Regions from separate parts of the Caulobacter sp. FV2ps19 genome, predicted to be linked through region 1. Evidence: riboswitches for the same ligand, from Rfam matches in the RefSeq annotation. Region 1 holds a riboswitch; the other holds the start of a gene.
What was found. A riboswitch is a leader RNA that binds a small molecule or an ion and turns the genes downstream of it on or off. The one in region 1 is predicted to bind glycine.

Region 1 (14,959 bases):
TCCGCACGAGAGCCTCAAGCACCACCACGCCATCCGTGAGAGCGGCTGGGGCGGTCATGTGATCACGGCCTATCGTCCTGACGCCGTCATCGACTTTGAGGACGAGCGCTCGCCGCGCGCCTTCGAGCGCTTCGCCGAGGTCTCTGGTCAGGACGTCTATAGCTGGCAGGGCTATCTGGAAGGCCACCGCATCCGTCGCGGCGCCTTCATCGACGCCGGTGCGACCTCGTCGGATCACGGCCACCCGACCGCCGCCACCGCCGACCTGACCGACGCCGAGTCCGAGGCTCTGTTCCTGAGCCTGGTGAAGGGCGAGGTGACGCCGCACAAGGCCGAGCTGTTCCGCGCCCAGATGCTGACGGAAATGGCCAGGATGAGCCTGGACGACGGGCTGGTCATGCAGATCCACCCCGGCTCGCATCGGAACCACAATGTCGGCCTGCTGAACTCGCATGGCCGCGACAAGGGCGCCGACATCCCGATCCGCACCGAGTACGTCTCGGCGCTGAAGCCGCTGCTCAGCAAATTTGGCAATGATCCGCGCCTGTCGATCATCCTGTTCACGCTGGACGAGAGCAATTACAGCCGCGAGCTGGCGCCGCTGGCCGGCCACTATCCCGTGCTGAAGCTGGGTCCGTCCTGGTGGTTCCACGACAGCCCCGAAGGGATGATGCGGTTCCGAGAACAGGTCACCGAGACGGCGGGATTCTACAACACCGTCGGCTTCAACGACGACACCCGCGCCTTCCTGTCGATCCCGGCCCGCCACGATGTGGCCCGTCGCGTCGACTCGAGCTTCCTGGCCCGCATGGTCGCCGAGCACCGCATGGACCTCGTCGAGGCCCAGGAGCTGATCGTCGACCTGACCTACACCCTGCCCAAGCGGGCGTACAAACTCGATCAACCCCGGTCGACGCCTTCGTCGGCCCAAGCCGCCCAATAAGAACTCCGGAGCACCACAATGTTCAGCAAGACCTATCACGCCACCCATCCGGACATGATGTTCTCGGTCAGCAATGACGATCTGCGCGATCGTTACCTGATGGACGGCCTGTTCGCCGAGGACGGCATAGTCCTGCACTACAATCACGCCGAGCGCTTCGTGATCGGCGGCGCCGCCCCCATCTCGAAGGGTGTGAAGCTGCCCGACCAGACCGAGCCCGCCTCGGCCGCCGGTCACCCGTTCCTGGAGCGTCGCGAACTGGGCGCGATCAATGTGGGCGGCGGCAAGGGCAAGGTCACGGTCGACGGCGTCGTCTACGACATCGAGCCGCGTGACGGCATCTACGTCACCATGGGCGCCAAGGACGTGGTGTTCGAAAGCCTCGACGCCGCCAATCCGGCGCGCTTCTACCTGACCAGCCTGCCGGCCCACGCCGCCTTCGAGACCAAGAAGCTTGAATTCGCCAACGCCGTTCCGCTGGAGCGCGGCGCGCTGGAAACCTCCAACGAGCGCACCATCTACCAGTACATCGTGCCGACCACCTGCAAGTCGGCCCAGCTGCTGCTGGGCATGACCGTCCTGAAGCCGGGCAGCGTCTGGAACACCATGCCGCCCCACCTGCATGACCGTCGTTCGGAAGCCTATTTCTACTTCGGCCTGGGCGAGAACGACCGGGTCTTCCACTATATGGGTGAGCCGGACGAGATGCGTCACATCGTGATCGCCAACGAAGAAGCCGTGATGAGCCCGCCGTGGTCGATCCACATGGGCTCGGGCACCTCGAACTACACGTTCATCTGGGCGATGGGCGGCGAGAACCTCGACTATACCGACATGAACGTGCTGGACATCTGCCAGCTGAAATAAGGCTTTCGAGCCAGCGTCGCTCCGGCTGTCATCCCGGCCTGAGCGAAGCGTAGAGCCGGGACCGCCGCGAGCGTCAGCGCTTGCCGTGGTCCCGGATCGGCCTTTCAGGTCGTTCGGGATGACAGGATTTTTGAGCAGGAGCACACCATGGCCAATCCGTTCAGCCTCGAAGGCAAGGTCGCCCTCGTCACCGGCGCCAATACCGGCCTGGGTCAGGCCGTCGCTGTCGCTCTGGCCGAAGCCGGCGCCGACATCGCCGCCGCCGGCCGCAGCGAGCCTGCCGAGACCAAGGCCGCCGTCGAGGCGACGGGTCGCAAGTTCCTGTCGATCAAGGCCGACTTCGGCTCGATCGAGCCGGTGCAACGCGTGATCGATGAGACGCTCGCCGCCTTTGGCAAGGTCGACATCCTGGTCAACAACGCGGGCATCATCCGCCGCGCGGACTCCCTGGATTTCAGCGAAGCCGACTGGGATGCGGTGATGGACACCAACCTGAAGGTCGTCTTCTTCCTGACCCAGGCCTTCGCCCGCCAGGTGTTGAAGCAGGGGCCGGTCAATGGCGTCGCGGGCAAGGTGATCAACATCGCTTCCCTGCTGTCCTTCCAGGGCGGCATCCGCGTGCCGTCCTACACCGCCAGCAAGAGCGGCCTGGCCGGCCTGACCAAGATCCTCGCCAACGAGTGGGCCACCAAGGGCATCAACGTCAACGCCATCGCGCCGGGCTATTTCGACACCAACAACACCGAGGCCCTGCGCAACGACGCCGATCGAAACGCCTCGATCCTGGCCCGGATCCCGGCCGCCCGTTGGGGCAAGCCCAGCGATCTGGGCGGCGCCGCCGTGTTCCTCGCTTCGCCGGCGGCGGACTATGTCCAGGGGATAACTCTGCCCGTTGATGGCGGGTGGCTGGCTCGCTAGCGGGTCAAAATCGTCCATAATGACGATGGTAGCGCAACCATCATGCCGTCCGGGTTTTCGCTGACCACAAAGCGCGCTAAGGGCGCCGTTACGGCAGTCCGGACGGGTCTGGCGTCCCGGTTCATCCATCTGTAGAGGCGCCCCTGGCGTCAGCGGAGCTCGCTTATGCGTAACCCGGCCTTGTCGCTTGGCGGCGATCGTCCCACCAGCCGCCACGTTCGCCAGAACGCCGCCTTGCTGAGCGACCTGCTGTCCGAGGCCATCGCTTATCTGGAAGGCGACGAGGCGGCGGGCCTGGTGGCCAGGGCGCGCAAGAACGCTTCCCGCGAGAGTGACAACGGCGACGCGCAGGGGCTGGACCATCTGTTCGCGGATCTGTCCAACGACCAGGCCATGTTCCTGGCCCGTGCCTTTGCCAGCCATTCCCTGCTGGCCAATATCGGCGAGGACGTAGCCGGCCGCCGCCGACACGCCGAAGCCGACGCCCAGCCGGGCGACGAGCGTCCGCGCACCCTGGTCGACGCGGTCAAGATCCTGAAGGCCGGCGGTAAGACCGACGCGGACATCGCCAGGATCCTGGGATCCATGAACGTGGTGCCGGTTCTCACCGCCCACCCGACCGAAGTGCGCCGCCGCAGCATGGTCGACCGCGAAACCGAGATCACCCGGCTGATGGCCCTGCGCCGGCACCATTTGCCGGCCGATCTCGAGAGCGACATCCGCGAACGCCTGTTCCGCGAGATCGCCCTGGTCTGGCGCACCCGGCTCTATCGTCCCGAGCGGATCACCGTGAAGGATGAGATCCGCAACGCCCTGTCGATCGTTCGCACCTCGATCCTGCCGGCGATCATCGACCTCTATGGCGACTGGAGCGCCCAGATCGCCCACAATGGCGAAGTGGCGCCCTTGCTGAAGATGGGGTCCTGGCTGGGCGGCGACCGCGACGGCCATCCCGGCGTCAATGGCGAGACCCTGAAACTGGCCCTTAGCTCGCAATCGCGGGTGATCCTCGACTGGTACGCCGCCGAGGTCCGCAAGCTGTGGTCCAACCTGGCGATCTCCACCGCCTATACGCCGGTCTCCGATGAGCTGATGGCCCTGGCCGCCCAGGCCGAGGACCCCTCGATTCATCGCATCGACGAGCCCTATCGCCTGGTCCTCGAGCTGGTCTTCGACCGTCTCAACGCCGTGTCTCAGAAGTTGACCGGGCAGCCCGTCGCCTACGCCAATGGCGAGACCGATGTCGAGCCCTACGCCCATCCCGACGCCTTTGTCGCGGACCTTGCGGTCGTCATCGACTCGCTGGAGCGCAACGGCGGCGCGCGGCTGGTCGGCACGGCTCTGCGCACCCTGGTCGAGGTGGCCCGGGCCTGCGGCTTCCATCTGATGTCGCTTGACCTGCGCCAGAACGCCGATGTGCACGAGCGCACCCTGCACGAGCTGTTCCAGCGCGCCGGGGCCGATGTCGGCTATCTGAAGCTGGACGAAGAGGCGCGCTGCAAGGTCCTGATCGAGGAGCTGTCGCACCAACGCCCTCTGGTCTCGCCGTTCACCGCCTATGGCGAAGAGACGACCCGCGAGCTGGCGACCCTGGAGGCCGCCGCCCAGGCGGTGCGCGACTATGGCCACGGTTGCCTGGGCGCCTATGTGATCTCCAAGTCGGCGACCCTGTCGGACATCCTCGAGCCGCTGGTTCTGCTCAAGCAGGTCGGCCTGGTCTGGGGTGGGGCGGGGCCGCGGTCTTCGGTCAAGATCAGCCCGTTGTTCGAGACCATCGAGGATCTGGAGCAGGGCCCCCGCGTGCTGCGCCAATGGCTGGAACTGCCGCTCTCGCGGACGATCCTGGGCGATCGTCCGGTGCAGGAGATCATGCTCGGCTATTCCGACAGCAACAAGGACGGCGGCTATGTCGCCTCGCGGCGGGGCGTGGCCCGGGCCGCCTCGGCCCTGGCCTTCGAGGCCGAGCGGATGGGCGTGGGCCTGCAGCTGTTCCACGGCCGCGGCGGCTCGGTGGGACGGGGCGGGGGCCCGGCCTCCGAGGCCGTGCTGGCCCAGCCGGCCGGTACCGTCCAGGGCCGGATCCGCATGACCGAGCAGGGCGAGATGATCGCCCGGCGGTTCGGCGATCTGCCCACGGCGCGTCGCAATCTCGACAGCCTGGCCGCCGCCGTGCTCATCGCCAGCGACCGTCCGGTCAGCCGGCCTGATCCCAAGGTCGAGGCCGCCATGACCGCCCTGGCCGACGCCTCGTTCCAGGGGTTTCGGGCCCTGGTCTATGACGATCCGGCCTTTGAGGACTTCTTCTGGTCGGCCACGCCGATCGGCGAGATCGTCGGGCTCAATATCGGCAGCCGCCCGGCTTCGCGCACCGCCAGCCGCAAGATCGAGGACCTGCGGGCCATCCCCTGGGTGTTTTCCTGGTCGCAGTCGCGCTTCATGCTGCCGGGCTGGTTCGGCTTTGCGGCGGGCGTTGAGCGCGCGGGTCTGTCGGTCGGTCAGCTTCAGGACCTGGCCGGCGACTTTGATTTCTTCGCCTCCCTGCTGTCGAACATGGAGCTGGCCCTGGCCCAGAGCCATATGGGCATCGCGGGCCGCTATGTGGCCCTGTCGCCAGATCCGGCCAACGCCAACCGCATCTTCGAGACCATCAAGGCCGAGCATGAAGCCGCCCAGCGCCTGGCCCTGGCGATCCGCGGCGGGACCAGTCTGCTCGACAACCAGCCCGAGTTGGCCGAGTCCGTCGCCCTGGCCGGCCGCTCCGTCGATCCGCTGAACCATCTGCAACTGGAGCTGCTGTCGCGGCGCAGGGCAGGGGATGACGATGAGTCCGTTCGCCTGGCGATCCAGCTGACCGTGGCGGGGATCGCGGCGGGCCTTCGGAATACCGGCTGATACCTTCGCTCATCCCGCTCTCCCCGGCGAAGGCCGGGGAGAGCGGTGTTCATCAATCGGTGAATTTTCTTTCAATTCCAGAGGCTTAGGTCGACAAAAACCAATGGTCAGGCCGCTTGCCTAAACCCTCGGTTTCTGATTATCTGCGCAATGACACCGGTGGCGCCGCAAGCGTGCCTTGCATTGACACCGGTATCATCACGTTTCGGATCGACCTGGTCGGACCGTCTCGTTGCGGCTCTTTGAGCTCGCTCCTGCGCAAACTTCGGGGCGTCGGGTCTGACTCGGCGCCCTCACTTTTGCGAGGGCGAGCAACAGGGAGGGGATTGGGGAAGGAAACGAGGCCGCGCCAAGCGCGCCTTTGTTTGACGCAGCGGCAGCCACCCAGTGGCGTCCGCGCGCAACGCGGTCTAAACGATCGCCCTGAGCCAATACCGGCGAAATCTTCCACGCGACGGTCCCGCATTAAGGGGCTGGCGCAAGAACGATCCTTTGGGAGGACTATGTGATGGTGAAAGATCGTATGGCGGTTCTGACCGCTATGATGGACCAGGGCGTGATCCCGGTCTTTTATCACCCCGACGCCGAGGTCTGTAAGAAGGTGATCCAGGCCTGCGCCGACGGCGGCGCGCCCTGCATCGAATTCACCAATCGCGGCGATTTCGCCAGCCACGTCTTTTACGAAGTGACCAAGCACTTCGCCGAGGCCGATCCGCGCGTGATCATGGGCGTGGGCTCGATCGTCGACGCCCCCACCGCCGGCATCTATATCGCCAACGGCGCCAAGTTCGTGGTCGGCCCGATCCTCAACGCCGACGTCGCCAAGGTCTGCAACCGCCGCAAGATCCCGTATTCGCCCGGCTGCGGCTCGGCCTCGGAAATCTCCTATGCCGAAGAACTGGGCTGCGAGATCGTCAAGGTGTTCCCCGGCTCGTCGGTCGGCGGCCCCGACTTCGTCAAGGCGGTGCTGGGCCCGATGCCCTGGACGCGCATCATGCCGACCGGGGGCGTCGATCCCGACGAAGCCTCGGTCAAGAAGTGGTTCGGCGCGGGCATCGTCGCCGCCGGCATGGGCTCCAAGCTCATCACCCAGGAACTGCTCGACGCCGGCGACTATGCCGGCATCACCAAGAAGGTCCGTGAGACCGTCGATCTGATCAAGAAGGTTCGTGGGAAGGCCTAAATGACCGACAATATCCTCAAGATCCGCCCCGCTTCGGAAACGATGTGGGACTGCGCCTCGTTCGGCGAAGTCATGCTGCGCTTCGACCCCGGCTTTGGCCGGGTGCGCAACGCCCGCCAGTTCAACGTCTGGGAAGGCGGCGGCGAATATAATGTCGCCCGCGCGTTCAAGAAGTGCTGGGGCAAGCGCTCGACGGCCGTCACGGCCCTGCCCGTCAACGACCTGGGCTGGCTGGTCGAGGACTTGATGATGCAGGGCGGGGTCGACACTTCGCACCTGATCTGGCGCGAGTTCGACGGCCTGGGCCGCAACACCCGCGTGGGCCTGAACTTCACCGAAAAGGGCTTCGGCGTTCGCCCCGCTTTGGGCTGCAGCGACCGGGGCCACTCGGCCGCCTCGCAGATCCGCCCCGGCGAAGTGAACTGGGAGAAGCTGTTCGGCGAAGAAGGCGTGCGCTGGTTCCACACCGGCGGCATCTTCGCGGCCCTGTCGTCCAACACCGCCGAAGCCGTGATCGAAGCGGTCGAATGCGCCCGCAAGTACGGCACCATCATCTCCTATGACCTGAACTATCGCGCTTCCCTGTGGAAGTCGCAGGGCGGCAAGCCGGGGGCCCAGAAGGTCAACCGTCACATCGCCCAATATGTCGACGTGATGATCGGCAATGAAGAAGACTTCACCGCCTGCCTGGGCTTTGAAGTCGAAGGCCTGGACGAGCACATCAGCGCGATCGATCCGGCCAACTTCAAGAAGATGATCCAGACGGCGGTCAAGGAGTTCCCCAACTTCAAGGTCGCCGCCACCACCCTGCGGAACGCCAAGACCGCCTCGGTCAATGACTGGTCGGCGATCCTCTATGCCGGCGGCGAGTTCTACGCCTCGATGATGCGCGAGAACCTCGAGATCTATGACCGGGTCGGCGGCGGCGACGGCTTCGCCTCGGGCCTGATCTACGGCTTCATGGAAGGCAAGGGCCCCCAGGCCGCCGTCGAATACGGCGCGGCCCACGGCGCCCTGGCCATGACCACCCCGGGCGACACCTCGATGGTGCGCAAGGAAGAGGTCGAGGCCGTGATGAAGGGCAAGGGCGCGCGGGTCATCCGCTAGTCGTTGAAAACGGTTATCCCAACCCGGCCCTGAGCCGGGGGGGCGGCGCGCTGAGCCGGGATCTGGGTAAGCGTCGGCGCTTGCTGCGGTTCCGGGTCTTCGTCCGCGATGACAGCGTCTGGAGCGCCCCTGGTCGTCAGACCGGGCGCGCTTTGGCGCGTGGCCGCCTCGGCGAGTCGTTTCTTCTCGAGCGCATAGCCCAGACGCTGCACCCGCGCCCTGAATGCTTTGGACGCCCAATGGTCCTCGGGACGCCGCCGATAGGGGTTCATCAGCAGGCGCGTCTTGCTGCGGGGCATGGGGGGTCCTTTCGATACTGGAGGGGGCTTGGCGATAGGCGCGACGTCGCCGCCCCGACGGATCGCCGCTGGGGAGCAGGGGAGGGATGCGGAGCGTCCGGGCCGCGCCCGGAAAGGAAGACAAAATACCGTTTCGACGCAGACCAGACGCTCCGCGCGATCGTTATCCGACGGCGTCCGGCCTCTGGGCGCTGTTGACGCCAGGCCGTCTAGGCCGCCGACGGCGGACCAGGCCAGCAAGCCTGGTCCTTGACCACGGGCGTTTCCGCCCGCTGCCGCCCTCGCCAACCCCTTACATTCCACGTCGTTTCTGTGCTGCAAGGCCGACCGCCGCCAGAGGAATGCAGAGTTGCGCCTCATCCCCCGAAGGCGACGCGACGCATCGACGAGCGCGTTCCGCTCGATCGCCCTCCAAGACCGCGAAGGTCGCTGGCCACGCGCCCTCCCCATCGCCTTGAAGTGAGATCAGTATAGGGCCGTGCGGAGAGGGGAGGATAAGTGGGGCGGCGGGCGAGGGATTTCAGGGGGTTAGGCGCGGGAAGGGGGAGGATATGCCCAACGCTCGCGCTTTCGGAAAATGCCGCGCTTGAGGCAGGACGAGGGCGCGCCATGTGAGCGTCGGCTTTCTGGAGGGAAGCGATAGGCCGCTCACGAGCCTTTGCGGACGTGAAAACCCCTCTTCCAAAGGGAGAGGGAGGGGCCCGCCGCGAAGCGGTGGGAGGGTGAGGGGTTACGAGGCTGGACGTCGTGCCGGCACGCCGTCTGACACTGTAACCCCTCACCCCAGCCCTCTCCCTATGGGAGAGGGGGCATGTTTGCTCCCACCCTGGCCGGAAATTCAAATCGTCCGCTTCCGGGCGCCCAGGCTTCAGCTCATCCGCCTCACCCGGCTTCGCATCCGCCGTCGCCTCGCAGAGAGCCTTGATGATCGGAATGATCACCCAACAGACAGGGCCCCCGGTCGCGAGACCGGGGGCTTTCTCGTGGGAGGCTAGCGCCGCTTTATGCCGCGGGCGCCTTCGCCGCTTCCGCCGCGCGCAGCAGGCGCAGGACATTGCCGCTCCAGATCTTCTCGAGGTCGGCCTTGGTGAAGCCCTCGTCCAGCAGGGCTTGGGAGATCTTCCAGTAGTCGGAGGCGTCGTTGAGGCCGGTGACGCCGCCGCCGCCGTCGAAGTCGATGCCGATGCCGACGTGGTCGACGCCGGCCACCTTCAGGGCGTGGTTGAGGTGGTTCATGAAGTCCTGGAACGTCGCCTTGGTCACCGGCCACTGGGCGTCGATGGCGTTGCGTTCGGCCATGAAGGCGGCGCGTTGCGCTTCGCTCATCGCGTTGCGGGCGCCCACCTTGGCCATCAGGGCGCCCATGGCGGCTTCGCGCTCGGGGTTCTTGGGGGTGTCGATCAGATAGCTGGAATAGGCGTCGACCTGGATCACCCCGCCGCTGTCGGCCAGGGCCTTGATCCGGGCGTCGTCGACATTGCGGGGATGGTCGAACACCGCCTTGCAGCCGGAATGGGTCAGGATGACTGGGGTCTTGGACAGGGCGATCAGCTGGTCCAGCACGTCGTCGGACGAGTGCGAGCCGTCCAGAACCACGCCCAGCCGGTTGGCCTCGGCGACGAACTGCTGGCCCAGCGGGCTTAGCCCATGCCACTCGGGCTTGTCGGTCGAGCTGTCGGCCATGTCGTTGTTCTTGAAGTGGGCCAGACCGCTGATCCGCACGCCCAGGGCGTAGAAGCTGGACAGCAGCGTCACGTCGCCGTCGATCGGATAGCTGTTCTCGATGCTCATGAAGACGACGCGCTTGCCCTGGGCGGCGATCGCGGCGGCGTCGTCGGCCTTCAGGGCCAGGCCGAACTTGTCACCATGCTTGGCGACCATCTCGCGGATCTCGACGCCTCGGATGAGCGCCCTGTCCCGGGCGGCGCGGGTGGCTTCGGGCGTACGCGGCCCCTGAGGGGTGAAGATCGCGAAGAAGCCGCCGTCCAGCCCGCCCTCGACCATGCGTGGGTAGTCGATCTGCGAGCCGTCCTTGGCGGCGTCGTGGCGATCCATGATGTCCCAGCCAGGCCGGCCGAAATTGGCCGGGGTGTCCAGGTGGGTGTCCAGGGTCAGCAGGCTCTCGTGGATCTTGCGCGCCGAGGCCGCGGTTTCGGCGGCGTGGCCGGCGGAGGCAAAGGCGAGGGCGGCGACCGAGGCGGCCAGCAGCAGGGTTTTGGTCATGCGGATACTCGAACGCTGTCCGGCCAGCCTCTCTTGAAGGCTGGCCGGAACGTGGACCTAGAAGTCGGCGGAAAGCGTGAACTGGATCGTGCGGTGCGACCCGGGCCGGAAGGTGGCCAGGGTGTTCACCGTGGTCCCGATCGTGCCCAGATAGTCGGTGTCGAAGATGTTATCCAGATTGACCCGCGCCTTGACCTGTTCGAACGGGCCAAAGCCGAAGCCATCGCCCATATCGACATAGGCGTTCCAGATCATGTAGCCGCCCGCCTTCTCGCTGTTGATGAAGTTGGTGAAGCGATCGTCGATCAGACGGCCCGAGAGGTTGAACACCAGACCATCGGTCGGCTCGACGGTGACACCGCCCTGGAAGATCCATTCGGGGAAGTCCGGCAGCTTCTTGCCCTTGATCGCCAGGGTGACAGGGGTGGCGGTGGCGCTGGAGCGATAGTTCAGGATGTCGTCCTGAAACTCGGCCTTGTTGTAGGACAGGTTGGTGTTGAAATAGATCTTGCCGCCCAGCGCTTCGGGCTTCCACTGGCCGCTGAACTCCGCGCCCGAGGCTTCGACGGCCCCGACGTTCTGGTAGAAGCTTTCCACCGTCGTGCTGCCCGGCACGACCGTGTTGAACTGCTGCAGACGGTTCTTGAACTGCGTCTTGTAGACCACGAACGAGGCGTTGAACGTCGGGCGGTTGGTGCGATAGCCCAGTTCAAAGTTCTTGGAGGTCTCGGCGTCGGGCGGCGATACCGTCGGGCTGGCGGCCGACAGAACGTCGTCTGCGCCGCGGGGCAGGGCCATGTTCTCGGAGTAGGACGAGAAGATCTGGTCGCGCGCGCCGACCGAATAGACCAGGCCCACCTGCGGCAGGAAGTTGTCGGACCAGTTGGCCTTGATCGTCGGCTGACGGCTGTTGATATAGTCGGCCGGGTTGCGATAGCCGCTGATCTTGTAGTCGACGTCGAGGGTCTTGAAGCCCAGTTCCAGCTTCAGGTCATCGTCCAGCAGCGACAGGGTGTCCTTCAGGAAGAACTGCGTGGTCTGCCGGGTCGAGGTGTAGTTGCGCTGCAGGTGGACGGGCTGGTTCAGCAGCGGGGCGCCGTCCGGATCGCCGTTCTCGACATTATAGCGGGCCTGGGTGCGGTGATAGTCGTCGTCCTCCAGCCAGACCCCGGCCGAGACGGTGTTTATGCCGACGAACCATTCGCCCTTGGCCGTGACGCCCTTGCGGGTGCCGTCGATGCCCGACAGGCCGTACTGGAGGCCCTTGGGCGCGGTCAGGCCCGCTACGATCAGGCGCTCGGCGTTATAGCTGGCCAGCGAGGTGGAATAGGATTCAGGCGAGACGCCGTAGCCGCTCTTGTCCTCATAATAGGCCGTGCTGGTCAGGTTGATGTTCTCGCCGATCGCGGTCTTGAACGTCAGGCCATAGAGGTGGTCCTGCCGCTTGTTGACGGCGAACTTGTAGTACTGGTTGTAACTGGCGTTCGAGTACGCAACTCCGGCCGTGGTCATCGGCAGCGAGGTCGCCGAGGCCGCCGAGCCCACCGCGCCCGACGCCGGCACATAGCTGAGATAGGCAAAATCACGGCCCGAGCGGCCGAAAATGTCTCCCGCCGAACCGTTGTACTGCGCCTTGGTGATGGAGGGGGAGTCGTAGTCGTAATAGTCGTTATGCACGGTCTGGAACGTCAGGCTGGTGGTCGCGCCCATGTCCCAGCGCAACTTGCCCTCATAGTGCTTGCGGTCGATCGTGCCCGGGCCGCGCCACAGGTCGCCCTTGATCCACGAGCCGCTGACATAGCCTGACAAGGGGCCGACCTTGCCGCTCTCCAGCCGCAGGAAGGTGCGCTTGAGCGCGTCGCTGCCGCGCGTGTAGCTGGCCGAACCGCCTGCGATCTCGCTGGGGGTCTGGGTGAAGTAGTCGACGATGGGGCCCAGCGAGGCGTAGCTGGGCAGGGCCACGTCGCCCGCGCCGGCCGAGGCGGTGACCCGCAGCAGGTTCTCGTTGTCGACATAGCGATAGATCGGGCTGCCGCCGAACTGGTCACTGCGCCCCATGGGGATGTCGTCGAGCAGGAAGCCGATCTGCTGGAAGTTGAAGGCCCGCACCGAGACAGAGTTTCCGAACTCGTACATGCCCAGGGCGTCATTGGCCTGGACGTTGAAGCCCGGCAGCGACTCCAGCATCTTCAGGCCCGTGACGCCGGCCGGGGCCGACAGCAGGGCCTCGCGCGTAATGGAAACCGTTGCGGTCGTCTGGTCGGTGCCGATGGCGACGCTGGCTTCCGACACACGTTTGCCTGTGACGACCAGCAGTTCGACCTCGGTCGAGGGCGCGGCCTCCTGGGCGAGGACGGGCGCTGCGCCTCCAAGAATTGTCGCGGCGAGCAGGAAGGCCCGGAAATGGCGCGAGGCCGGCGCAGTGTAGCTATTCGTCATGACTATCCCCAATCATTTGATTGAGGACAATTCAAACATCTCGCCCAATCCGTAAATTATGGAAACAACTTGGCGATAACAAAACTGGTTTCAGGCGAAAATAAAAGCACTCATGCGTGATTTGTGAACATTGAATGTTGCAAGTAATATATCAGTAAATGGCTTGTTCGCGAAAACCGCATGGGTAATCGCGTCATGTCTTCCAAGTATTGAAAAGTAGGGGCGGCGTTGTGGTGATTTCAGGTCATGGGTAGCCAAAAAGGTGTAGCGACAGGCTATCGCAGCCCGCCTTCCGCACCCCCGCTGTCCTTGGCTCCTGAGAGATTCAGCGGCACCTGTCTGATCGACGAGAGGCCGCCTTGCTCCTTCGGCGAGGGCCACGCAGACGCGCCCTGCTTTCCAGCGTTTCGAAGCCGTCGCGGTCCTTTTGCTTGAGCGTTTCCGGGGTGGTTTCGCCTTCAGCGCCGGGCCAGGCCCGGTCTCTCCCGCGAGAGCCCTGACAGTCAGTTCCGCTACAGCCCTTGCGTCAATTCGGGCAACGGCAGTGGTGTGTCTGACGAAGTCTGGCGCCCTGTTTGAGCGCAACCTGCGCTGATTTTCGCAGCGTCAGGCGCTGTGCGTTTGCTCTATCGCGCATCACGCTTTCAGAATCGGGTCGCGGTTCCTGTGCGGGCGCGCGCCGGGCGAGGGGACTACGGTGCTAGATATCCAGCGCAGCGGCGTCCTGGCCGGGCTCCGCTTCAGAGGTCGCCTCGCCGAGCGCCGCGATCTGCGTCCAGGGGCGGCTGGTGATGCGGGTCGAGAGCGCCTTTTCGACGATGTTGTTGCCAAACCGCGAGGCGCCCAGGCCGTCGGGATAGGTGACATAGAGCTGGCGGCTCTCGACGCGCAGCTGCTGGCCTTCGCTCAGCTTGGTGCGCAGGGCGCCGATGACCTTCTTGTCGGGCGCGTCCTTGAGAAACAGGATCATCAGCAGGCCGGGGTCGCTTTGCGCGAAGTCCGTGTACGGATTGGCGGCGATCATCGCCGCCCAGGCCTGGGCGGTGCGGACATAGATGTCGGTGCGCAGACCCAGACGGGCGTGGATCTCGGTCTCCAGGAAGTTCTGCAGGTCGGCGCCGGTGCGCTCGGGGCTGTCGAACACCAGGTTGTTGGCGCCGCCGACCGCGCGGGCGTTGGTCAGGCCCAGTTCGCCGAGCAGGGCGGTGAAGGTCTCGGCCGCGATCGGCTGCTGGCCGCCGACGCTGATACCGCGCAGCAGGGCGATGTGGGTGGTCATGGAGTCAGGTCTCGCGGGGAATGAAGCCGCCTTAGAGCACAAATCCGCCGAGTCTTCAGGCCGCCCTGTTCAAGTCGGGGCTATTCAAGCCGCCGCGTTCAGGGCGTCGAACCCGCGCTCCAGATCGGCGATCAGATCGGCCGGGCTCTCCAGACCGATATGCAGCCGCAGCAGCGGCCCCTCCAGCTTCACGGGGATCGAACGGCTCTTCAGTTGCGGGTCGCAGTGGATGGCCAGGCTCTCATAGCCGCCCCAGGAAAAGCCCAGGCCAAACAGCCGCAGGGCGTCGATGAAGGCGTGGACGGCCGCCTCGCGCGCCGGCTTCAGCACGACGCCGAACAGGCCGCAGGCGCCGGTGAAGTCGCGTGTCCACAGGGCGTGGCCGGGATCGCCGGGCAGGGCGGGATGCAGCACGCGCGAGACCTCGGGCCGCTGTTGCAGCCAGCGGGCGACCGTCAGGCCGTTCTCCTGATGGCGCGGCAGGCGGGTGGCCATGGTGCGCAGGCCGCGCAGCATGGTGTAGGCGTCGTCGGACGACACCGACCAGCCCAGGTCCCACATGGCGTCGATCAGCAGCTGGCCGACGGCAGGGTCCTTGGTGGCGACGCTGCCCATGAAACAGTCCGAATGGCCGCCGACATATTTGGTTAGGGCCTGGATGCTGAGCGTCACGCCATGGTCCAGCGGCTTGAAATAGAAGCCCGCCGCCCAGGTGTTGTCGATCAGGGTGAGAACGCCCCGGGCGTTGGCGGCGGCGGCCAGGGCGGGGATGTCCTGCATCTCGAAGGTCAGGGAGCCGGGGGCTTCCA
Region 2 (14,959 bases), 1.5 Mb from region 1:
GGCCGTGAACGAGCGGGTCGAGATCGCCGAGGTTCGCGACAAGATCGAGGTGACCCCCACCTTCATCCTCGCCGGTCAGCGCATCCCGGGCGCCCTGACGGCCGCAACGCTGAAGGCCGCCCTGGCCGCTCCGGCCAAGGGCTGAGGCGAAGGGAGCCGCCCGCGTGCAGTTCCAGCGCCTGCGCCTTTCGGGCTTCAAGTCCTTCGTCGAGCCGACCGAGTTTCGGATCGAGCCCGGCCTGACCGGCATTGTCGGCCCCAATGGCTGCGGCAAATCCAACCTGCTGGAAGCCCTGCGCTGGGTGATGGGCGCCAATTCCGCCAAGGCCATGCGGGCCGGCGGCATGGACGACGTGATCTTCGCCGGCAGCGGCGCGCGTCCGGCCCGCAACCACGCCGACGTCACCCTGACCATCGACAATGCCGACCGCACCGCGCCGGCCCAGTTCAATGACGATCCCGTGCTGGAAGTCGTGCGCCGCATCGACCGGGGCGATGGTTCGACCTATCGCATCAACGGCCGCGAGGTGCGGGCCCGGGACGTGCAGCTGTTGTTCGCCGACGCCTCGACCGGCGCCAATTCGCCGGCCCTGGTGCGTCAGGGTCAGATCAGCGAACTGATCGGCGCCAAGCCGCAGAACCGCCGCCGCATCCTGGAAGAGGCCGCCGGCGTCTCGGGCCTTCACACCCGCCGCCACGAGGCCGAACTGCGGCTGCGGGCGGCCGAGACCAACCTCTCGCGCCTGGAAGACGTGGCCCGAGAGCTGGAAACCGCCCTGAATCGGCTGCGGCGCGAAGCCCGGCAGGCTGAGAAGTACAAGCGGTTGTCGTCCGAGATCCGGGCCGTGCAGGGGGCGGTGCTGTTCGCGCGCTGGAGCGAGGCGCGCGACACGCTGGAGCGCACCCAGGCCCAGGCCACCCAGGCCGCCCGCGATGTGGAAGACACCGCCCGCGCCGCCGCCGCGGCCCAGGTCGAGATCACCCGCGCCGAGGGGGCCATGCCGCCGCTGCGCGAGGAGGCCGCCATCGCCCAGGCGGTGCTGGGCCAACTGGCTATCCAGAAAGACCGCGCCGAGCGCGAAGCCGAAGCCGCCGCCGCCGAATTCCAACGCTTGACGGCCGATCTGGCCCGGATCGACGATGATCGCGCTCGCGAGGCCCAGGCCAAGCAGGACGCCGACACAGCCCTCGCCCGGCTCGACGCCGAGCTGACCGAGGTGCGCGCCGAGGTCGCCGCCGCGCCCGAGCGCGGTCCGGAACTGGCGCAGGCGGCCAAGGCGGCCGAAGAGGCTCGCGCCGAGGCGGAAACCGTGGTCGAGCAATTGGCCGCCCGCGTCGCGGCGGAAGAGGCGAGGGCCCGCGCCGCCGCCGCCCGTCTGGCCGACGCCGAGGGCCGCCTGGCCCGCACCCTGCGCGCCCTGGACCAGGCCAGGGCCGAGCGTGGAGCGCTGGGTCCTGAGACCGATCCAGCCGCCGCCGACGCCCGCCAGCGCCTGACCAACGCTGAAGCCGCCCTAACCGCCGCCCGCGCCGCCCTGGACGCCGCCGAGATCGAGCGCGGCCAGGCCGGCGAGCAGGAAGCCATGGCCCGGCAGCTGGCCCGCAGTCTGGAAGATCAGCTGGGCCGCTTGCGCACCGAGGCGCGCGGCCTGGCCCAACTGACCGCCCCGCGCTCCAAGAGCGGCCATGCGCCGGCGCTGGACGCGGTGTCGCCCGACAAGGGCTATGGCGCGGCCCTGGCCGCCGCCCTGGGCGATGACCTCGACGCGGCCCTGGATTCGCGCGCGCCCTCCTATTGGGGCGGTGCCGAGGCGACGTCGCCGGCCTGGCCCGAGGGCGCACAGGCCCTGGCCCCGCTGGTCAAGGCCCCGCCGGAGCTGGCCGCGCGCCTCGCCCTGACCGCCGTCGTCGAACGCGCCGATGGCGACCGTCTGCAAAAGAGCCTGACGCCGGGCATGCGGCTGGTCTCCAGGGAAGGCGACCTGTGGCGCTGGGACGGCTTTGTCGCCCGCGCCGACGCGCCCAAGCCCGCCGCTGTGCGTCTGGAGCAGCGCACGCGCCTGGCCGAGGTCGAGCTCGAGATCGACCTGCAGGCCCCCCGCGCCGAAGCCACGGCAGCGGCCCTGAAAACGGCCGCCGATCGCTTGAAAGCCGCCGAGGACACTCTGCGCGACAGGCGCCGTGGACCGCAGGACGCCGAACGTCTGATGGCGGGCGCCCGCGACGCCGTGGCCCAGTTCGAACGTCAGGCCGCTCTACGGGCCGCTCGCGCCCAGTCCCTGGACGAGACCATCGCCCGCTTCCAGGCCGAACACGCCGAGGCCGAGGCCGCCCTGACCGTGGTGCGCACCGAGCATGACGGCGCCGCCGGGGCGGCCGATCTGGCGCCGCAACTGACCCAGGCCCGGCAAACGGCTGCGGCGGCGCGCGAAGCCGCTGCGTCCGCCCGCGCCGCCCTCGATGTCGAAACCCGTGAGCGCGCCGGTCGGCAAAGACGGCTGGAAACCCTGGAACGCGATCGCGGCGATTGGGCCCGTCGCGCCGAGGCCGCCGGCAAGCGGGCCGGCTCTCTGGACGCCGACCGCGTCAAGGCCGCGCAGGCCCTGGAGGCGGCCCGTGAGGCGCCGGCCCTTCTGCAGGAAAAGCTGCTGGTCCTCGTCGACGAGTTCGGCGCCGCCGACGCCCGCCGGGCCCGGGCCAGCGACGCGCTGGAGGCGGCCGAGACCGCGCGCCTGACCGCCGACCGCGCGGCCCGCGCCGCCGACCAGGCGGCCGGCGAGGCCCGTGAACGCCGCGCCGCCTTGCTGGCCCACCTGGACGGCGCCCGCGACCGTTTCGCCGAGATCGCCGGCAATATCCGCGAATCGGTCCGGATGGAGCCCGAGGCGCTGGGCCGCCACGTGGCCGGAGAGGCGGTGGCGATCCCCAAGGACGCCGCTGGCGTGGAAGCCCACCTGTTCGCGCTCGAGCGCGAGCGCGACGCCATCGGCCCGGTCAATCTGCGGGCCGAGGAAGAGGCCCAGGAATATGCCGCCCGGCTGGAGACCATGCATACCGAGCGCGCCGATCTGTCGGGCGCCGTCGGCAAGCTGCGGGCCGGGATCGAAGAGTTGAACGCCGAGGGCCGCGAGCGCCTTTTGGCCGCCTTCGAGGTGATCAACGGCCATTTCCAGACGCTGTTTCAGGCGCTGTTTGGCGGCGGCCAGGCCGAGTTGCGGCTGGTCGAGAACGACGATCCGCTGGAGGCGGGGCTTGAGATCTATGCCTGTCCGCCCGGCAAGCGCATGGCGAGCATGAGCCTGATGAGCGGCGGCGAGCAGGCCCTGACCGCCAGCGCCCTGATCTTCGGCGTGTTCCTGGCCAATCCGGCCCCGATCTGCGTGCTCGACGAGGTCGACGCGCCGCTGGATGACGCCAATGTCGACCGCTATTGCAACATGCTCGACGAGATGCGCCGCCGCACCCAGACCCGCTTCATCGCCATCACCCACAATCCGGTGACCATGAGCCGGATGGACCGCCTGTTCGGCGTCACCATGGGCGAACGCGGCGTCAGCCAGTTGGTCAGCGTGGATCTGTCGACCGCCGAGCAACTCGTAGCGGCGCAGTAAGCGTCAGCCGCCGAGCAATCCCGCGACCGCGTGCCGAAGCGGATTGGCAGGGTCGGCCAGCAGCTTGATCGCCATGGCGCAGGAAATCGTCACCAGCAACGGCCGGATCAGTTTTGGGCCAAATCGCATGGCCAGGCGCGAGCCGATCTGGGCGCCGATGAAGGCCCCGGCCGCCATGGCCAGGCCGATCGGCCAGACGACCGCGCCCTTCAGAACGAACAGGCTCAGACTGCCCAGATTGCTGGCGGCGTTGGCGAGCTTGGTGTGGGCGGTGGCCTTCAGCGCGCCGTAGCCCAACAGGGTGACGATGGCGACCATGTAGAACGCGCCGGCGCCGGGACCGAAGATCCCGTCATAGAAGCCGACGATCGGGATCACGAAGGCGATCACCACCCACATCGGCGCGCGCGGCAGGGCGTCCTCGACCTTCAGGGCCCGCGAAAAGCCGAAATAGAGCGCGATCAGGATCAGCAGCAGGGGAACCAGGGCCGCCAGCACCTTGGGCGACAGCAGACTGGCGCAGAGCGCGCCGCACAGGCCCGCCACGGCCGCGGCGGCGGCGACCGGCAGGGCGGTCTTCCAGTCGATCAGCCCGCGCCGCGCGAAGGCCAGGGTCGAGGAGAGGGCGCTGATCGCGCCCTGCAGCTTGTTGGTGCCCAGGGCGACGACGGGATTGAGGCCCGCGAGCAGCAGGGCGGGCACGGTCAACAAACCGCCGCCCCCGGCGATCGCATCGAAGGCGCCGGCGATCATCGCGACGCCGAACAGGGTCGCGAGAAGTTCTGGTTGGAAAAAATTCACAGGCCGCTCTCCCGCACGGTTGGCTCGTGAGAGCCAGGACCATGCGGTCGAGTCTAGGCCCGGAGAAAGGGAAGCGCCTGAAAGGCCGCTTCCCGCCGGATCAACCGATCAGGTTGCCCCATTCGTGAGCGCGGGCGCTCTTGCTGGTGCGGCCGAGGGAGCGAAGCTGCTCGCGCTGGGCGGCCTTCTCTTCCTTGCGCATCTTCTGCTCGGCGGCGGCGTCGGACTTGCGTTCCTTACGCTCGGCGCGCTTGGCGGCCAGGATCAGCTCCTGCTTGGCCAGCTGCTCGAGGCGAACGAGTTCGCGGGCTTCGGCGCGAGCGGCGCGCACGGCTTCCAGTTCGGCGGCGCGAAGCTCTTCGCGCTTGTCGAAATCGGGATCCGTGACGGTGGGCTTGGGCTTCAGTTTCGCCAGCATAGCCTTCTTGGCTTCGGCGGCGGCGGAGATACGATCGGAGAATCCGGTGTTCTTCAGATGCGACATGAATCTTCTGGCTAAGGGAAAGACGCGGCTCTAAAACCCCAAAAAAGCGAAAAAGGCAATGCGTCTTCCTGTACGCGTCGCCTGGAAGCGCCTGTCTGCGGCGATTTTTCCGTCCGTCGGCCCCGCTCCTGTTTCCAGCTCCCCCTGCGTCAACGCCGGCGCGCGTTTCTTTCGCCAGACCGCAACGCGGGAAGCGTCGCCGCAAGGTTTTGCCCGTCATGCCGCCGGCGAGCCAAAAACGCCTTATTATACAGCTGCTTGCAACAGGCCTTGGCCAGCTTGACGCACCGCAACGAGCCCTATAGGTTCCGCCGCGATCAAGCCGGCCGGAATTCCGCCTCTTTTCGGGGGTGGCCGCAGGCGTTTTCGGACCTGACCGCTCCCATGCCCAAGGCCGACGAACCGAACGACAAGGCTCTACACAGCCTCGACGCTCGGCTCGACGCGTTCGAGGCCAAGAAGGCGGCGGAACAGCCGGTGCGCGCGGAGCACGAGAAATCGTCTCAGGACGGCTATCGTCTTCTGGCGGATTTGATAGGCGGTGTTCTGGTGGGGCTCGGCTTTGGCTGGCTGCTCGACCACTACGCCCACACGGCGCCCTGGGGCATGGTTGGCGGTCTGCTGATCGGCATGGGGGGCTCGATATTCTCCGTCGTCCGCAAGGCGACAAAACTGAGCGCGCAGGCGTCGACGACTTCTCCCCAACAGGAGAGCGCCGGCGAAGACACGGGAGGCGGGTCTACCGCCCCCAAGCAGAAGAGAGACTAGGGCCTTGGCCACGCCGATCGACCCGATGCACCAGTTCCTGATCCAAAAGGTCGCTGGTCTGCCCGCCATGGGCTTCACCGTGCCCGGCCTCGGCTATATCGACATGACGATCACCAATTCGATCGCCGCCATGTTGCTGGCCGCGACGCTGATCATCGTGTTCTACGCCGCCGCCTCGGCCAAGGCCGCCGTGATTCCCGGCCGCCTGCAGACCGTGGGCGAGATGCTCTACGGCCTAGTCAACGGCCTGACCGAGTCGATCATCGGCCACGACGGCAAGAAGTATCTGCCGTTCGTCTTCACCCTGTTCGCCTTCGTGCTGTTCTTGAACCTGCAGGGGATGCTGTTTGGCTGGACCGGCAACTTCCTGGGCTTCACCGCCACCTCGCAGCTGGCCGTCACCCTGACCCTGGGCATGCTGGTCATCCTGACCGTCGTCGCCGTCGGCTTCGCCAAGAACGGCCTCAAGTTCTTCAAGCTGTTCGCCCCGTCGGGCGTGCCGTGGCCGCTGTATTTCCTGCTGGTGCCGATCGAGATCATCTCGTTCCTGATCCGCCCGGTCACCCTGGCCCTGCGTCTGTTCGGCAACATGCTGGGCGGCCACGTCGTGCTGAAGATCTTCGCGACCTTCGTGGCGATCCTGCTGGCGATGTCTCCGGCCTTCTGGCTGGTCAGCCTGCTGTCGCTTTTCTCCGTCGTCGCCCTGACGGCCCTAGAGTTCATGGTGGCCTTCCTGCAGGCCTTCGTGTTCGCGGTGCTCACCTGCGTCTATCTGAATGACGTCGTGCACCTCGACAGCCACTGATCACCGCTTCATCTTTTCAAACCAAATCCCCTTCCAAGGAGTCTCAATCATGGACGCTGCTGCAGCAAAGTACATCGGCGCCGGTCTGGCCATGCTCGGCATGGTCGGCGCGGGCATCGGCCTGGGCATCATGTTCGGCAACTATTTCCAAGGCGCCCTGCGGAACCCGACCGCCGCTGCTCAAGAACGCCCGATGCTGTTCCTCGGCATGGCGCTGACCGAAGCCCTGGGCATCTTCGCCCTGGTCATCGCCTTCCTGATCCTCTTCTCCTAATCCCTAGCTAAAGGCGACTTCGCCCATGGCGACGGAACCCCACGGCACGGTCGAAACGACTGGCGCGCCCGAGGCTCACAGCAGCGGCGGACTTCCGCAACTGCAGTTCGAGCACTGGGGCGGCCAGATTGTTTGGCTGCTGCTCATCTTCGCCGTTCTCTATGCGGTGCTGTCCAAGGGGCTGCTGCCCCGGGTCAGCGGCGCCATCGAGACCCGCGGCGCCAAGATCGCCGGCGACATCGCCGACGCCCGTCGTCTGAAGGACGAAGCCGAGGTCCAGGCCCGCGCGGCTGCGGCCGAGGTCGCCGAGGCTCGCGCCTCGGCCCAGAAGACCGCGGCTGACGCGAAGGCCAAGGCTTCGGCCCTGGCCGCCGAGCGTCAGGCGAAGGAAGAAGCGGTTCTGGCTGAAAAGCTGGCCGCCGCTGAGGCCGATATCCAGGCTGCGCGCGACAAGGCCATGAGCCATGTCTCCGCCGTGGCTTCGGATACGGCCGGCGCCATCGTCGAAAAGCTGACGGGCAAGGCGGCCACGGCCGCCGAGCTCAAAGCGGCTCTGGCCTAAGGAGAGACGACGATGGAACACGAGTCCCTGTTCAGCCTCGCCAACCCCGAGTTCTGGGTTCTGGTCGCTCTGGTCCTGTTCATCGGCCTGCTGGTCGTGCTCAAGGTCCTGCCCGGCGCCCTGTTCTCGGCCCTCGACGCGCATGCCGCCAAGATCAAGGCCGAACTCGATGAAGCCCAGCAACTGCGGGAAGAGGCCCAGGCCCTGCTCGCGGACGTGAAGGCCCAACGTGAGGACGCCGAACGTCAGGCCGTCGGCATGATCGAAGCCGCCAAGGCTGACGCCAAGCGTCTCGCCGAGGAAGCCAAGGTCAAGCTCGAGGAGCAGATCAAGCGCCGCGCCGAAATGGCCGAACGCAAGATCGCCCAGGCCGAAGCCCAGGCCACAGCCGACGTCAAGGCGGCGGCTGTGGACCTCGCAGCCCAGGCCGCCGAGGCGGTGTTCTCCGCGCGTCTGGCGGGTCTGAAAAGCGATCCGCTGATCGACGCCGCCATCGGCCAGATGGGCGCGAAGCTGCAATAGCGGCTATCACGCGGGTGAAATGATCAAGGGCGCGAACCTAAGCGGTTCGCGCCCTTTTTCTTTGGCTCCAGGCTCGGCGGGCGTGCTTTCGGCCCCGCTTCAGAACCCGCCAGTGCGCCTTGCGCAGAACCATCTTCTCGGTCCGCAGCAGTTGCTGCCAGAAGACCAGCAGCACCTCGGGCTCGCGTCGCATCAGTCGGCGGATCGGGAACACCAGCTTGGGGTGACGCCTCTGCCAGCGGATGAACTGCTTTCGCGCCTGGATCGAGTAGCGCAGCACGACCATCAGCCCGATGACCAGCAGCGGCAGGCCCAGGTGGCCCGGCAGGGGCGTCAGGATCGCGCCGGCGATGATGATCAGGCTGCCGACGGTAATTGCCGCGATACGGTAGGCCCGCGCCGCAGACTCGCGCAGAAGCAAGGCCAGTCGTGCACGACGACGAACCTTCTGCCGAATATCGATCGATGTGGTGATCGGGTTCAACGACGACGCTTGAAGGACTTGCGCAGGCGCACGGCGACCCGCCAGCGACGCGGCACGACCAGACGCTCGATCCGTAGCGCCTGCTGCCAGGCCACCAGCACGACCTCGGGCTCACGCCGCAGCAGGCGGCGGAGCGGAAAGATCAGCTTGGGGTGGGCGTGCTGGAAGCGCACGAACTGCTTGCGGGCCTTGAACGAGTTGCGCAGCACCAGCATCAGCCCGACCACCGTCAGGGGAAGGCCCAGGGGACCGGGCAACGGCGCAATCAACGCGCCGCCCAGAATCAGCAGCAGGCCAAGCGTCACCAAGGAGATGCGCAGGACCCGCGCAACAATCGCGCGCGCGAGATCATCAGCCGGTGAAAAGCGGGCGCGGGGCATGGCGAGGGCGACTGAAACGTTCATGAAGGAGCTAACGGACTTCGCGATCCTTTTGCTCCCTGGAAAATCCAGTCAGCCCGGCGCGCGAGCCTGATATGTGGATCGATAAGGGCGCCGTAAAGGCGCCCTTTCGACGCGTCTTGAAATACAGACCTGCTATTCGGCGGCGAGTGGCGCTTCAGCCACAGGTTTCCACCTCAACCGGGGCTTGCGGGCCGCCAGGGTCTCGTCGAGACGCCGCATCGGCGCGTGGAACGGCGCGCCCTTGAAGCGTTGGGCGTCTCCTGCTTTCGCGGCGCCGGCCAGAGCGCGGAGCGCAACCACGAAGCGGTCCAGCTCCTGCTTGGACTCGGTCTCGGTCGGCTCGATCAGCATCGCGCCGTGCACGACCAGCGGGAAATACATGGTCATCGGGTGGAAGCCCTCGTCGATCATCGCCTTGGCGAAGTCGAGCGTCGTCACGCCCGTGCCTTCCAGCCAGCTGTCGTCGAACAGGGCCTCGTGCATGCACGGCCCGTCCGGGAAGGCCGGGCTCATCACGTCCGACAGACGAGCCTTCAGATAGTTGGCGTTGAGGACGGCGTCCTCGGCCACCTGGCGCAGGCCGTCAGCGCCGTGGCTGAGCATGTAGGCATAGGCGCGGACAAACATGCCCATCTGACCATGGAAGGCGCTCATGCGGCCGAAGGCGGTTTCAGCGCCCTCTTCGCCGGCGTGCTCGACCAGGGCGAAGCCGTCGTCGCCATGCACGAGCCACGGGGTGGGCGCGAAGGCCGCCAGAGCCTCGCTGAGCACCACCGGACCCGCGCCCGGACCACCACCGCCGTGGGGCGTCGAAAAGGTCTTGTGCAGGTTGATGTGCATGGCGTCGACGCCCAGGTCGCCCGGGCGCACCCGGCCGACGATGGCGTTGAAGTTGGCGCCGTCGCAGTAGAAATAGGCCCCGGCCGCGTGGGTCAGACGCGCGATCTCGACCACGTCGCGCTCGAACAGGCCGCAGGTGTTGGGATTGGTGACCATGATGGCGGCCACGTGGTCGCCCAGCTTGGACTCCAGGTCGGCCAGGTCGACACGTCCGTCCTCGGTCTGGGCGATCTCGACCACGGTATAGCCGACAAAGGCCGCCGTGGCCGGGTTGGTGCCGTGGGCGCTGGTCGGCGCCAGGACAGTCTTGCGATGACCTTGGCCGTTGGCTTCATGGGCGGCGCGGATGGCCAGCATGCCGCACATCTCGCCGTGGGCGCCGGCCTTCGGCGTCAGGGCGACAGCCGGCATGCCGGTCAGGGTCTTCAGCCAGTGCGCCAGACGGTCCATCAGTTGCAAGGCGCCCTGCACCGTCGACTGCGGCTGCAGCGGGTGGATGTCGGAAAAGCCCGGCAGGCGCGCCATCTTCTCGTTAAGGCGCGGGTTGTGCTTCATCGTGCACGAGCCCAGCGGATACAGCGCCAGGTCGATGGCGTGGTTCTTCTGGGACAGACGCACATAGTGACGGACGGCCTCGGGCTCGGAGAGACCCGGCAGGCCGATCGGCGCGGCGCGCAACAGGCCCGACAGATCGTCGGCGGGGGGCGAGGCTTCGGGCAGATCGACGCCGGTCTTGTTCCAGCCATCCCGTTCGAAGATCAGCGCTTCGTCCTGCAGCAGGCCGCGGGCTCCGGTCAGGGTGGCGTGCGCGTCGACCGCGTCATTGACGGCTTCGGGACGGGTCGGCCGTCCAACGCTATTCATGCTCATTGGGCGATGACCTTGGCCAGGACCTTGGAAAAGAAGGTGATGTCGATATCGAGCGTCGTCTCGGTGGCGGCGACCAGCAGGACGTCGTCGAGACCGGCCTTGGCGTCGAGGCGCGAGAACGGCACGCCGGCGATGACGCCGTTGGCGGCCAGGGTCTCGACGATCTCGGCGGCGTCGCCGGGCACGCGGATGGCGAACTCGTTAAAGAAGCGGTGGGTGAGGATCTCGACCCCCGGCACGGCGGCGAGGGCGTCGCGCAAGGCGCGGGCCTTCTGGTGGTTGATCGCCGCCAGCTGACGCAGGCCCACCTCGCCCAGCAGGCTCATGTGGATGCTGAAGGCCAGGGCGCACAGGCCGCTGTTGGTGCAGATGTTCGACGTGGCCTTGTCGCGGCGGATGTGCTGCTCGCGGGTGGACAGGGTCAGGACAAAGCCGCGACGGCCGTCGGCGTCGACAGTCTCGCCGCACAGGCGACCCGGCGCCTGGCGGATGTATTTTTCCTTGCAGGCGAACAGGCCGACATAGGGTCCGCCGAAATTCAGGCCGTTGCCGATCGACTGGCCCTCGGCCACGACGATGTCCGCGCCCATTTCGCCGGGCGACTTCAACAGACCCAGCGACACCACCTCGGTCGTCACCACGATCAGCAGGGCTCCGGCGGCCTGGGCGGCGGCGGCGATCTTGCTGACGTCGGTGGCCGTGCCGAACACGTTGGGGGTCTGGACGACGACGCAGGCGGTGTCGGCGTCGATGGCGGCGATCACCGCGTCCTCGGCGTCGATGGCGACGGCCAGACGCTCGGTGGCGACGCCGGCCGCATGGGCGAGGGTCTCGACCGTCTCGACATAGTGCGGGTGGACGCCGCCCGACATCACCGCCTTGTTGCGGCGGGTGATGCGGGTGGCCATCATCACCGCCTCGGCGGCGGCGGTGGAGCCGTCATAGAGCGAGGCGTTGGCCACTTCCATGCCGGTCAGGGCCGCGACCTGGGTCTGGAACTCGAACAGCACCTGAAGCGTGCCCTGGGCGATTTCCGGCTGATAGGGCGTGTAGCTGGTCAGGAATTCCGACCGCTGGATGATGTGGTCGACCGAGGCCGGCACATGGTGGCGATAGGCCCCCGCGCCGCAGAAGAACGGACCATCCCCCGCCGCCCGATTGCGTTTGGCCAGGGCGGCCATCTCGCGCTCGACTTCCAACTCGCCGGTATGCAGCGGCAAGTCGACGGTTCCGGAACGCTGGGCGGAGGCGGGTACGTCGACGAACAGCGCGTCGATCGAGTCCACGCCGATGACGCCCAGCATCTCGGCGCGATCTTCGGGTGTAAGGGGAAGGTAGCGCATGATCTTGTCCGGACCTAAAGCGTGCCGAGGAAGGTTTCGTAGGCGTCGCGATCCATCAGGGCTTCGACCTCCGACGGGTTCGACAGCTTGATCTTGCTGAACCAGCCGCCGGCTTCGGGGGCGGCATTGACCGTGTCAGGCGCGTCGCCCAGGGCGGTGTTGGCCTCCACGACCTCACCCGACACCGGGGCGTAGACGTCGGAGGCGGCCTTGACGCTTTCGACCACGGCCAGGGCGTCGCCCTGTTTGACGGTCTTGCCGACCTCGGGAACCTCGACGAACACCACATCGCCCAGTTGCTCGGCGGCATAGGCGGTGATGCCGACCGTGGCGACGTCGCCGTCAACGACAACCCACTCGTGATCCTTGGTGAAATACATGTCAGGGCCCTTTTTGATCTAGATCTTGCGCACGTAGCGATTGGGAACGAACGGCGAGGCCACGACCTCGGCCGACTGCGGCTTGCCGCGAACGATGACCTTCAGCTTGGTCCCGAGCGCGGAAAAGGGCAGCGGGGCGAAGCCGATGGCGATCGCGCCGCCGACACTGGGGCCAAAGCCGCCGCTGGTGACCACGCCGATCACGGCGCCGGTCTCGTCAGCGATTTCCGCCCCTTCACGGGCTGGCGCGCCTTCCAGGATGCGCAGGTTGACCCGCACGCGCTTGAGGTCGCCGGCCAGTTCCCGGGTGATGCGATCGACGCCGCGATAGTCGCCGGCCTCGCGACGGCTCTTGCCGATGGCGAAGTTCATGCCGGCCTCGATCGGCGAGACGGTCTCGTCCATGTCGTGGCCGTACAGCGGCAGACCCGCTTCCAGGCGCAGGCTGTCGCGAGCGCCCAGGCCGATGGCCTTCACGCGCGCGTCGGCTAGCAGGGTGTTCCAGATGCGGGTCGCGTCAGCGGCGGGCACGGAGATCTCGTAGCCGTCCTCGCCGGTGTAGCCCGAGCGGGAGATGATGGCGTCGACGCCAAAGGCGGTCAGCGCCCTGGTGTCCATGAACACCATGCTCGCGACCTCTGGAACGTGGGCGGCCAGCACGGCGGCGGCCTCGGGCCCTTGCAGCGCCAGCAGCGCGCGGTCTTCCAGGCGCTCGACGGTCGCTTCGCCCTTCAGGGCTTCGGCGATGATCGCGTAGTCGTTGTCCTTGCAGGCGCCGTTGACCACGATGAACAGACCGTCGTCGTCGGGACGCGCGGTCATCAGGTCATCGATCACGCCGCCTTCGGCGTTCAGCAGAACGGCATAGCGCTGCTTGCCCGGCTTGAGGCCCTGATAGTCGGCCGAGACCAGCTTTTCGAAGCTCCTGGCGGGATTGTCGCCGCGCAGCCGGGCCTGGCCCATGTGCGAAACGTCGAACAGGCCGGCGTGCTCGCGGGTCCAGAGGTGCTCCTTGAGCACCCCGTCCTTGTACTGCACCGGCATGGAATAGCCCGCGAACGGGACCATGCGCGCGCCGGCGGCGACATGCGCGTCGAACAGGGGCGTCTTCTTGAGATCTTGGTCGGACACGCGGGGACTCCAAAACGGGACGGCGCTGCTGGTCCGGCTTCCGCCAGACGATCGCGCCCCCGCTGTCCCTTAGACCTGAGAGATTCCGGCCGCCCTTCAAAGTGAAAAGGGGACAGCCTTGCTCCTTCGGCGGGCAATCCCACTCCCTGTTCTAAAGGAGGGCAGATTGCCTCTTTCCAGCGTTCCTAAACCCGCGCGGTCCTTTTGCCTGAGCGTTTCCGGGGCGGTTGCGCCTTCGGCCTCGGGACGCGAATCCCGATGTCTCCCGCGTGGGTCATCGGCTCAATGCGGGAGGGGTCCTCAGGAGTCAAGCGCGGGGCGAAACTGCCTTCAGCGCCGCAACACTCAAAACGGGTATTTGATCCACAGCTCTCGCCTGAGGCACAAGGCCGCAGCTGAGGTTTCCAGCGCATTAACCATCCCAAGCTGAACTGTGGAGGTCATCACGCCGGAACCCACCATGACCCTCCGAATTCGCGACGCCCTCAATCTCTTCGCCGGCGCGCTACTGCTGGGCTTCATCCTGGTCACGGGCGCCGCCGTGTTCTCCCTGATGGAACTGCGGGTCGGCGGCCCGCTGTCCCAGAAGCAAACCCATGCCTACGAGCTGCTGGCGGACATCCTTCCGCCGCCGCTCTATCTGGTCGAGTCCATGCTGATCGTCCACCACGGCGCCGAAGACACTGGGGAGGCCGAAGCGACGCTCGCGAGCCTGAAGGCCCTCCACCATCAGTATGACGACCGGCGAGCCTACTGGAAAACCTATGCTCTGCCGACCGGGACCCGCGAGACCCTTGAACAGTCGATGATTGAGGGCGACGCATTCTGGGCCCTCGTGGACAAGGACTATGCTCCGGCGCTGCAGGCCGGCGACATCATCGCGATCAATACCACCATCGCCGCGCTTGAGCCGATCTATGCCCGTCATCGCAAGATTATCGACCGTCTGACCGTGTTGGCCAACCAGGCCGCCAACGACTCGGTGCGAGAAGCCGAGCGCACCACCCGGATCGTCTTCGTTCTGCTGGCCTTGGCCACATTGCTGATGTTGACGGTCGTGGTGGCGGGAACCGGCGCCTTGCGCAGTTTCGTGGTGTCGCCGCTGGCCAAGGTCTCAGCCTATATGGGCCGACTGGCGGCGGGCGACTTCACCCATGAGGTGCCGCTGCAGGAGCGCTCCGACGAGGTTGGCGACATGGCCCGATCGGTTGCGGCGTTCCGTTTGGCCTCTCTGGAGCGGCAGGCCGCCACCAAGGCTCACAACGAACAGGAAGTGCAGGCGCGCGCCAAAAGCGCCGAGGACGCTCGAAACGAGGAACGCCGCCTGCGTCAAAACGTGGTCGACAGCCTGGGCGAGGGCCTGCGCCGGCTGGCGGCCGGCGATCTCTCCCAGCGGATCTCGCAATCCTTCCCGGAGGATTTCGAGCGTTTGCGCCAGGACTTCAACAGTTCAATGGAAACGCTCGAACAGGCCATCAGCCAGGTGATCGCCAGCACCGGCGCGGTCGATGGCGGCTCACGCGAGATCTCGTCGGCCTCCGATGATCTGGCGCGCCGCACCGAACAACAGGCCGCCAGCCTTGAAGAAACGGCGGCCGCGCTCGGTGAAGTCACCTCGACCATTCGTCAGACGGCGGAGAACGCCACGGAAGCCCAGAAAGCCGCCGCGGTCAGCCGCTC

Region 2: another riboswitch for glycine. It lies ahead of gcvT (glycine cleavage system aminomethyltransferase GcvT); the one in region 1 lies ahead of ACW18B_RS12305 (TonB-dependent receptor).

The regions. Positions count from the first base shown of each region.
Region 1 is NZ_CM178729.1:2,598,272-2,613,230, forward strand. It holds gene uxaC (glucuronate isomerase) at 1-943, shown strand, start outside; gene kduI (5-dehydro-4-deoxy-D-glucuronate isomerase) at 962-1,810, shown strand; gene kduD (2-dehydro-3-deoxy-D-gluconate 5-dehydrogenase KduD) at 1,958-2,728, shown strand; gene ppc (phosphoenolpyruvate carboxylase) at 2,894-5,620, shown strand; gene ACW18B_RS12285 (bifunctional 4-hydroxy-2-oxoglutarate aldolase/2-dehydro-3-deoxy-phosphogluconate aldolase) at 6,129-6,803, shown strand; gene ACW18B_RS12290 (PfkB family carbohydrate kinase) at 6,804-7,910, shown strand; gene ACW18B_RS12295 (hypothetical protein) at 7,907-8,209, opposite strand; gene ACW18B_RS12300 (dipeptidase) at 9,212-10,432, opposite strand; gene ACW18B_RS12305 (TonB-dependent receptor) at 10,490-12,871, opposite strand; glycine riboswitch at 13,281-13,369, opposite strand; gene ACW18B_RS12310 (DUF1697 domain-containing protein) at 13,572-14,150, opposite strand; gene metC (cystathionine beta-lyase) at 14,235-14,959, opposite strand, start outside.
Region 2 is NZ_CM178729.1:1,073,038-1,087,996, forward strand. It holds gene ACW18B_RS05120 (thioredoxin domain-containing protein) at 1-145, shown strand, start outside; gene smc (chromosome segregation protein SMC) at 165-3,611, shown strand; gene ACW18B_RS05130 (TSUP family transporter) at 3,615-4,412, opposite strand; gene ACW18B_RS05135 (DUF6481 family protein) at 4,513-4,896, opposite strand; gene ACW18B_RS05140 (AtpZ/AtpI family protein) at 5,281-5,664, shown strand; gene ACW18B_RS05145 (F0F1 ATP synthase subunit A) at 5,690-6,469, shown strand; gene ACW18B_RS05150 (F0F1 ATP synthase subunit C) at 6,519-6,743, shown strand; gene ACW18B_RS05155 (F0F1 ATP synthase subunit B family protein) at 6,769-7,305, shown strand; gene ACW18B_RS05160 (F0F1 ATP synthase subunit B) at 7,318-7,827, shown strand; gene ACW18B_RS05165 (hypothetical protein) at 7,865-8,311, opposite strand; gene ACW18B_RS05170 (hypothetical protein) at 8,308-8,715, opposite strand; gene gcvPB (aminomethyl-transferring glycine dehydrogenase subunit GcvPB) at 8,848-10,425, opposite strand; gene gcvPA (aminomethyl-transferring glycine dehydrogenase subunit GcvPA) at 10,422-11,768, opposite strand; gene gcvH (glycine cleavage system protein GcvH) at 11,783-12,148, opposite strand; gene gcvT (glycine cleavage system aminomethyltransferase GcvT) at 12,167-13,279, opposite strand; glycine riboswitch at 13,466-13,557, opposite strand; gene ACW18B_RS05195 (methyl-accepting chemotaxis protein) at 13,740-14,959, shown strand, end outside.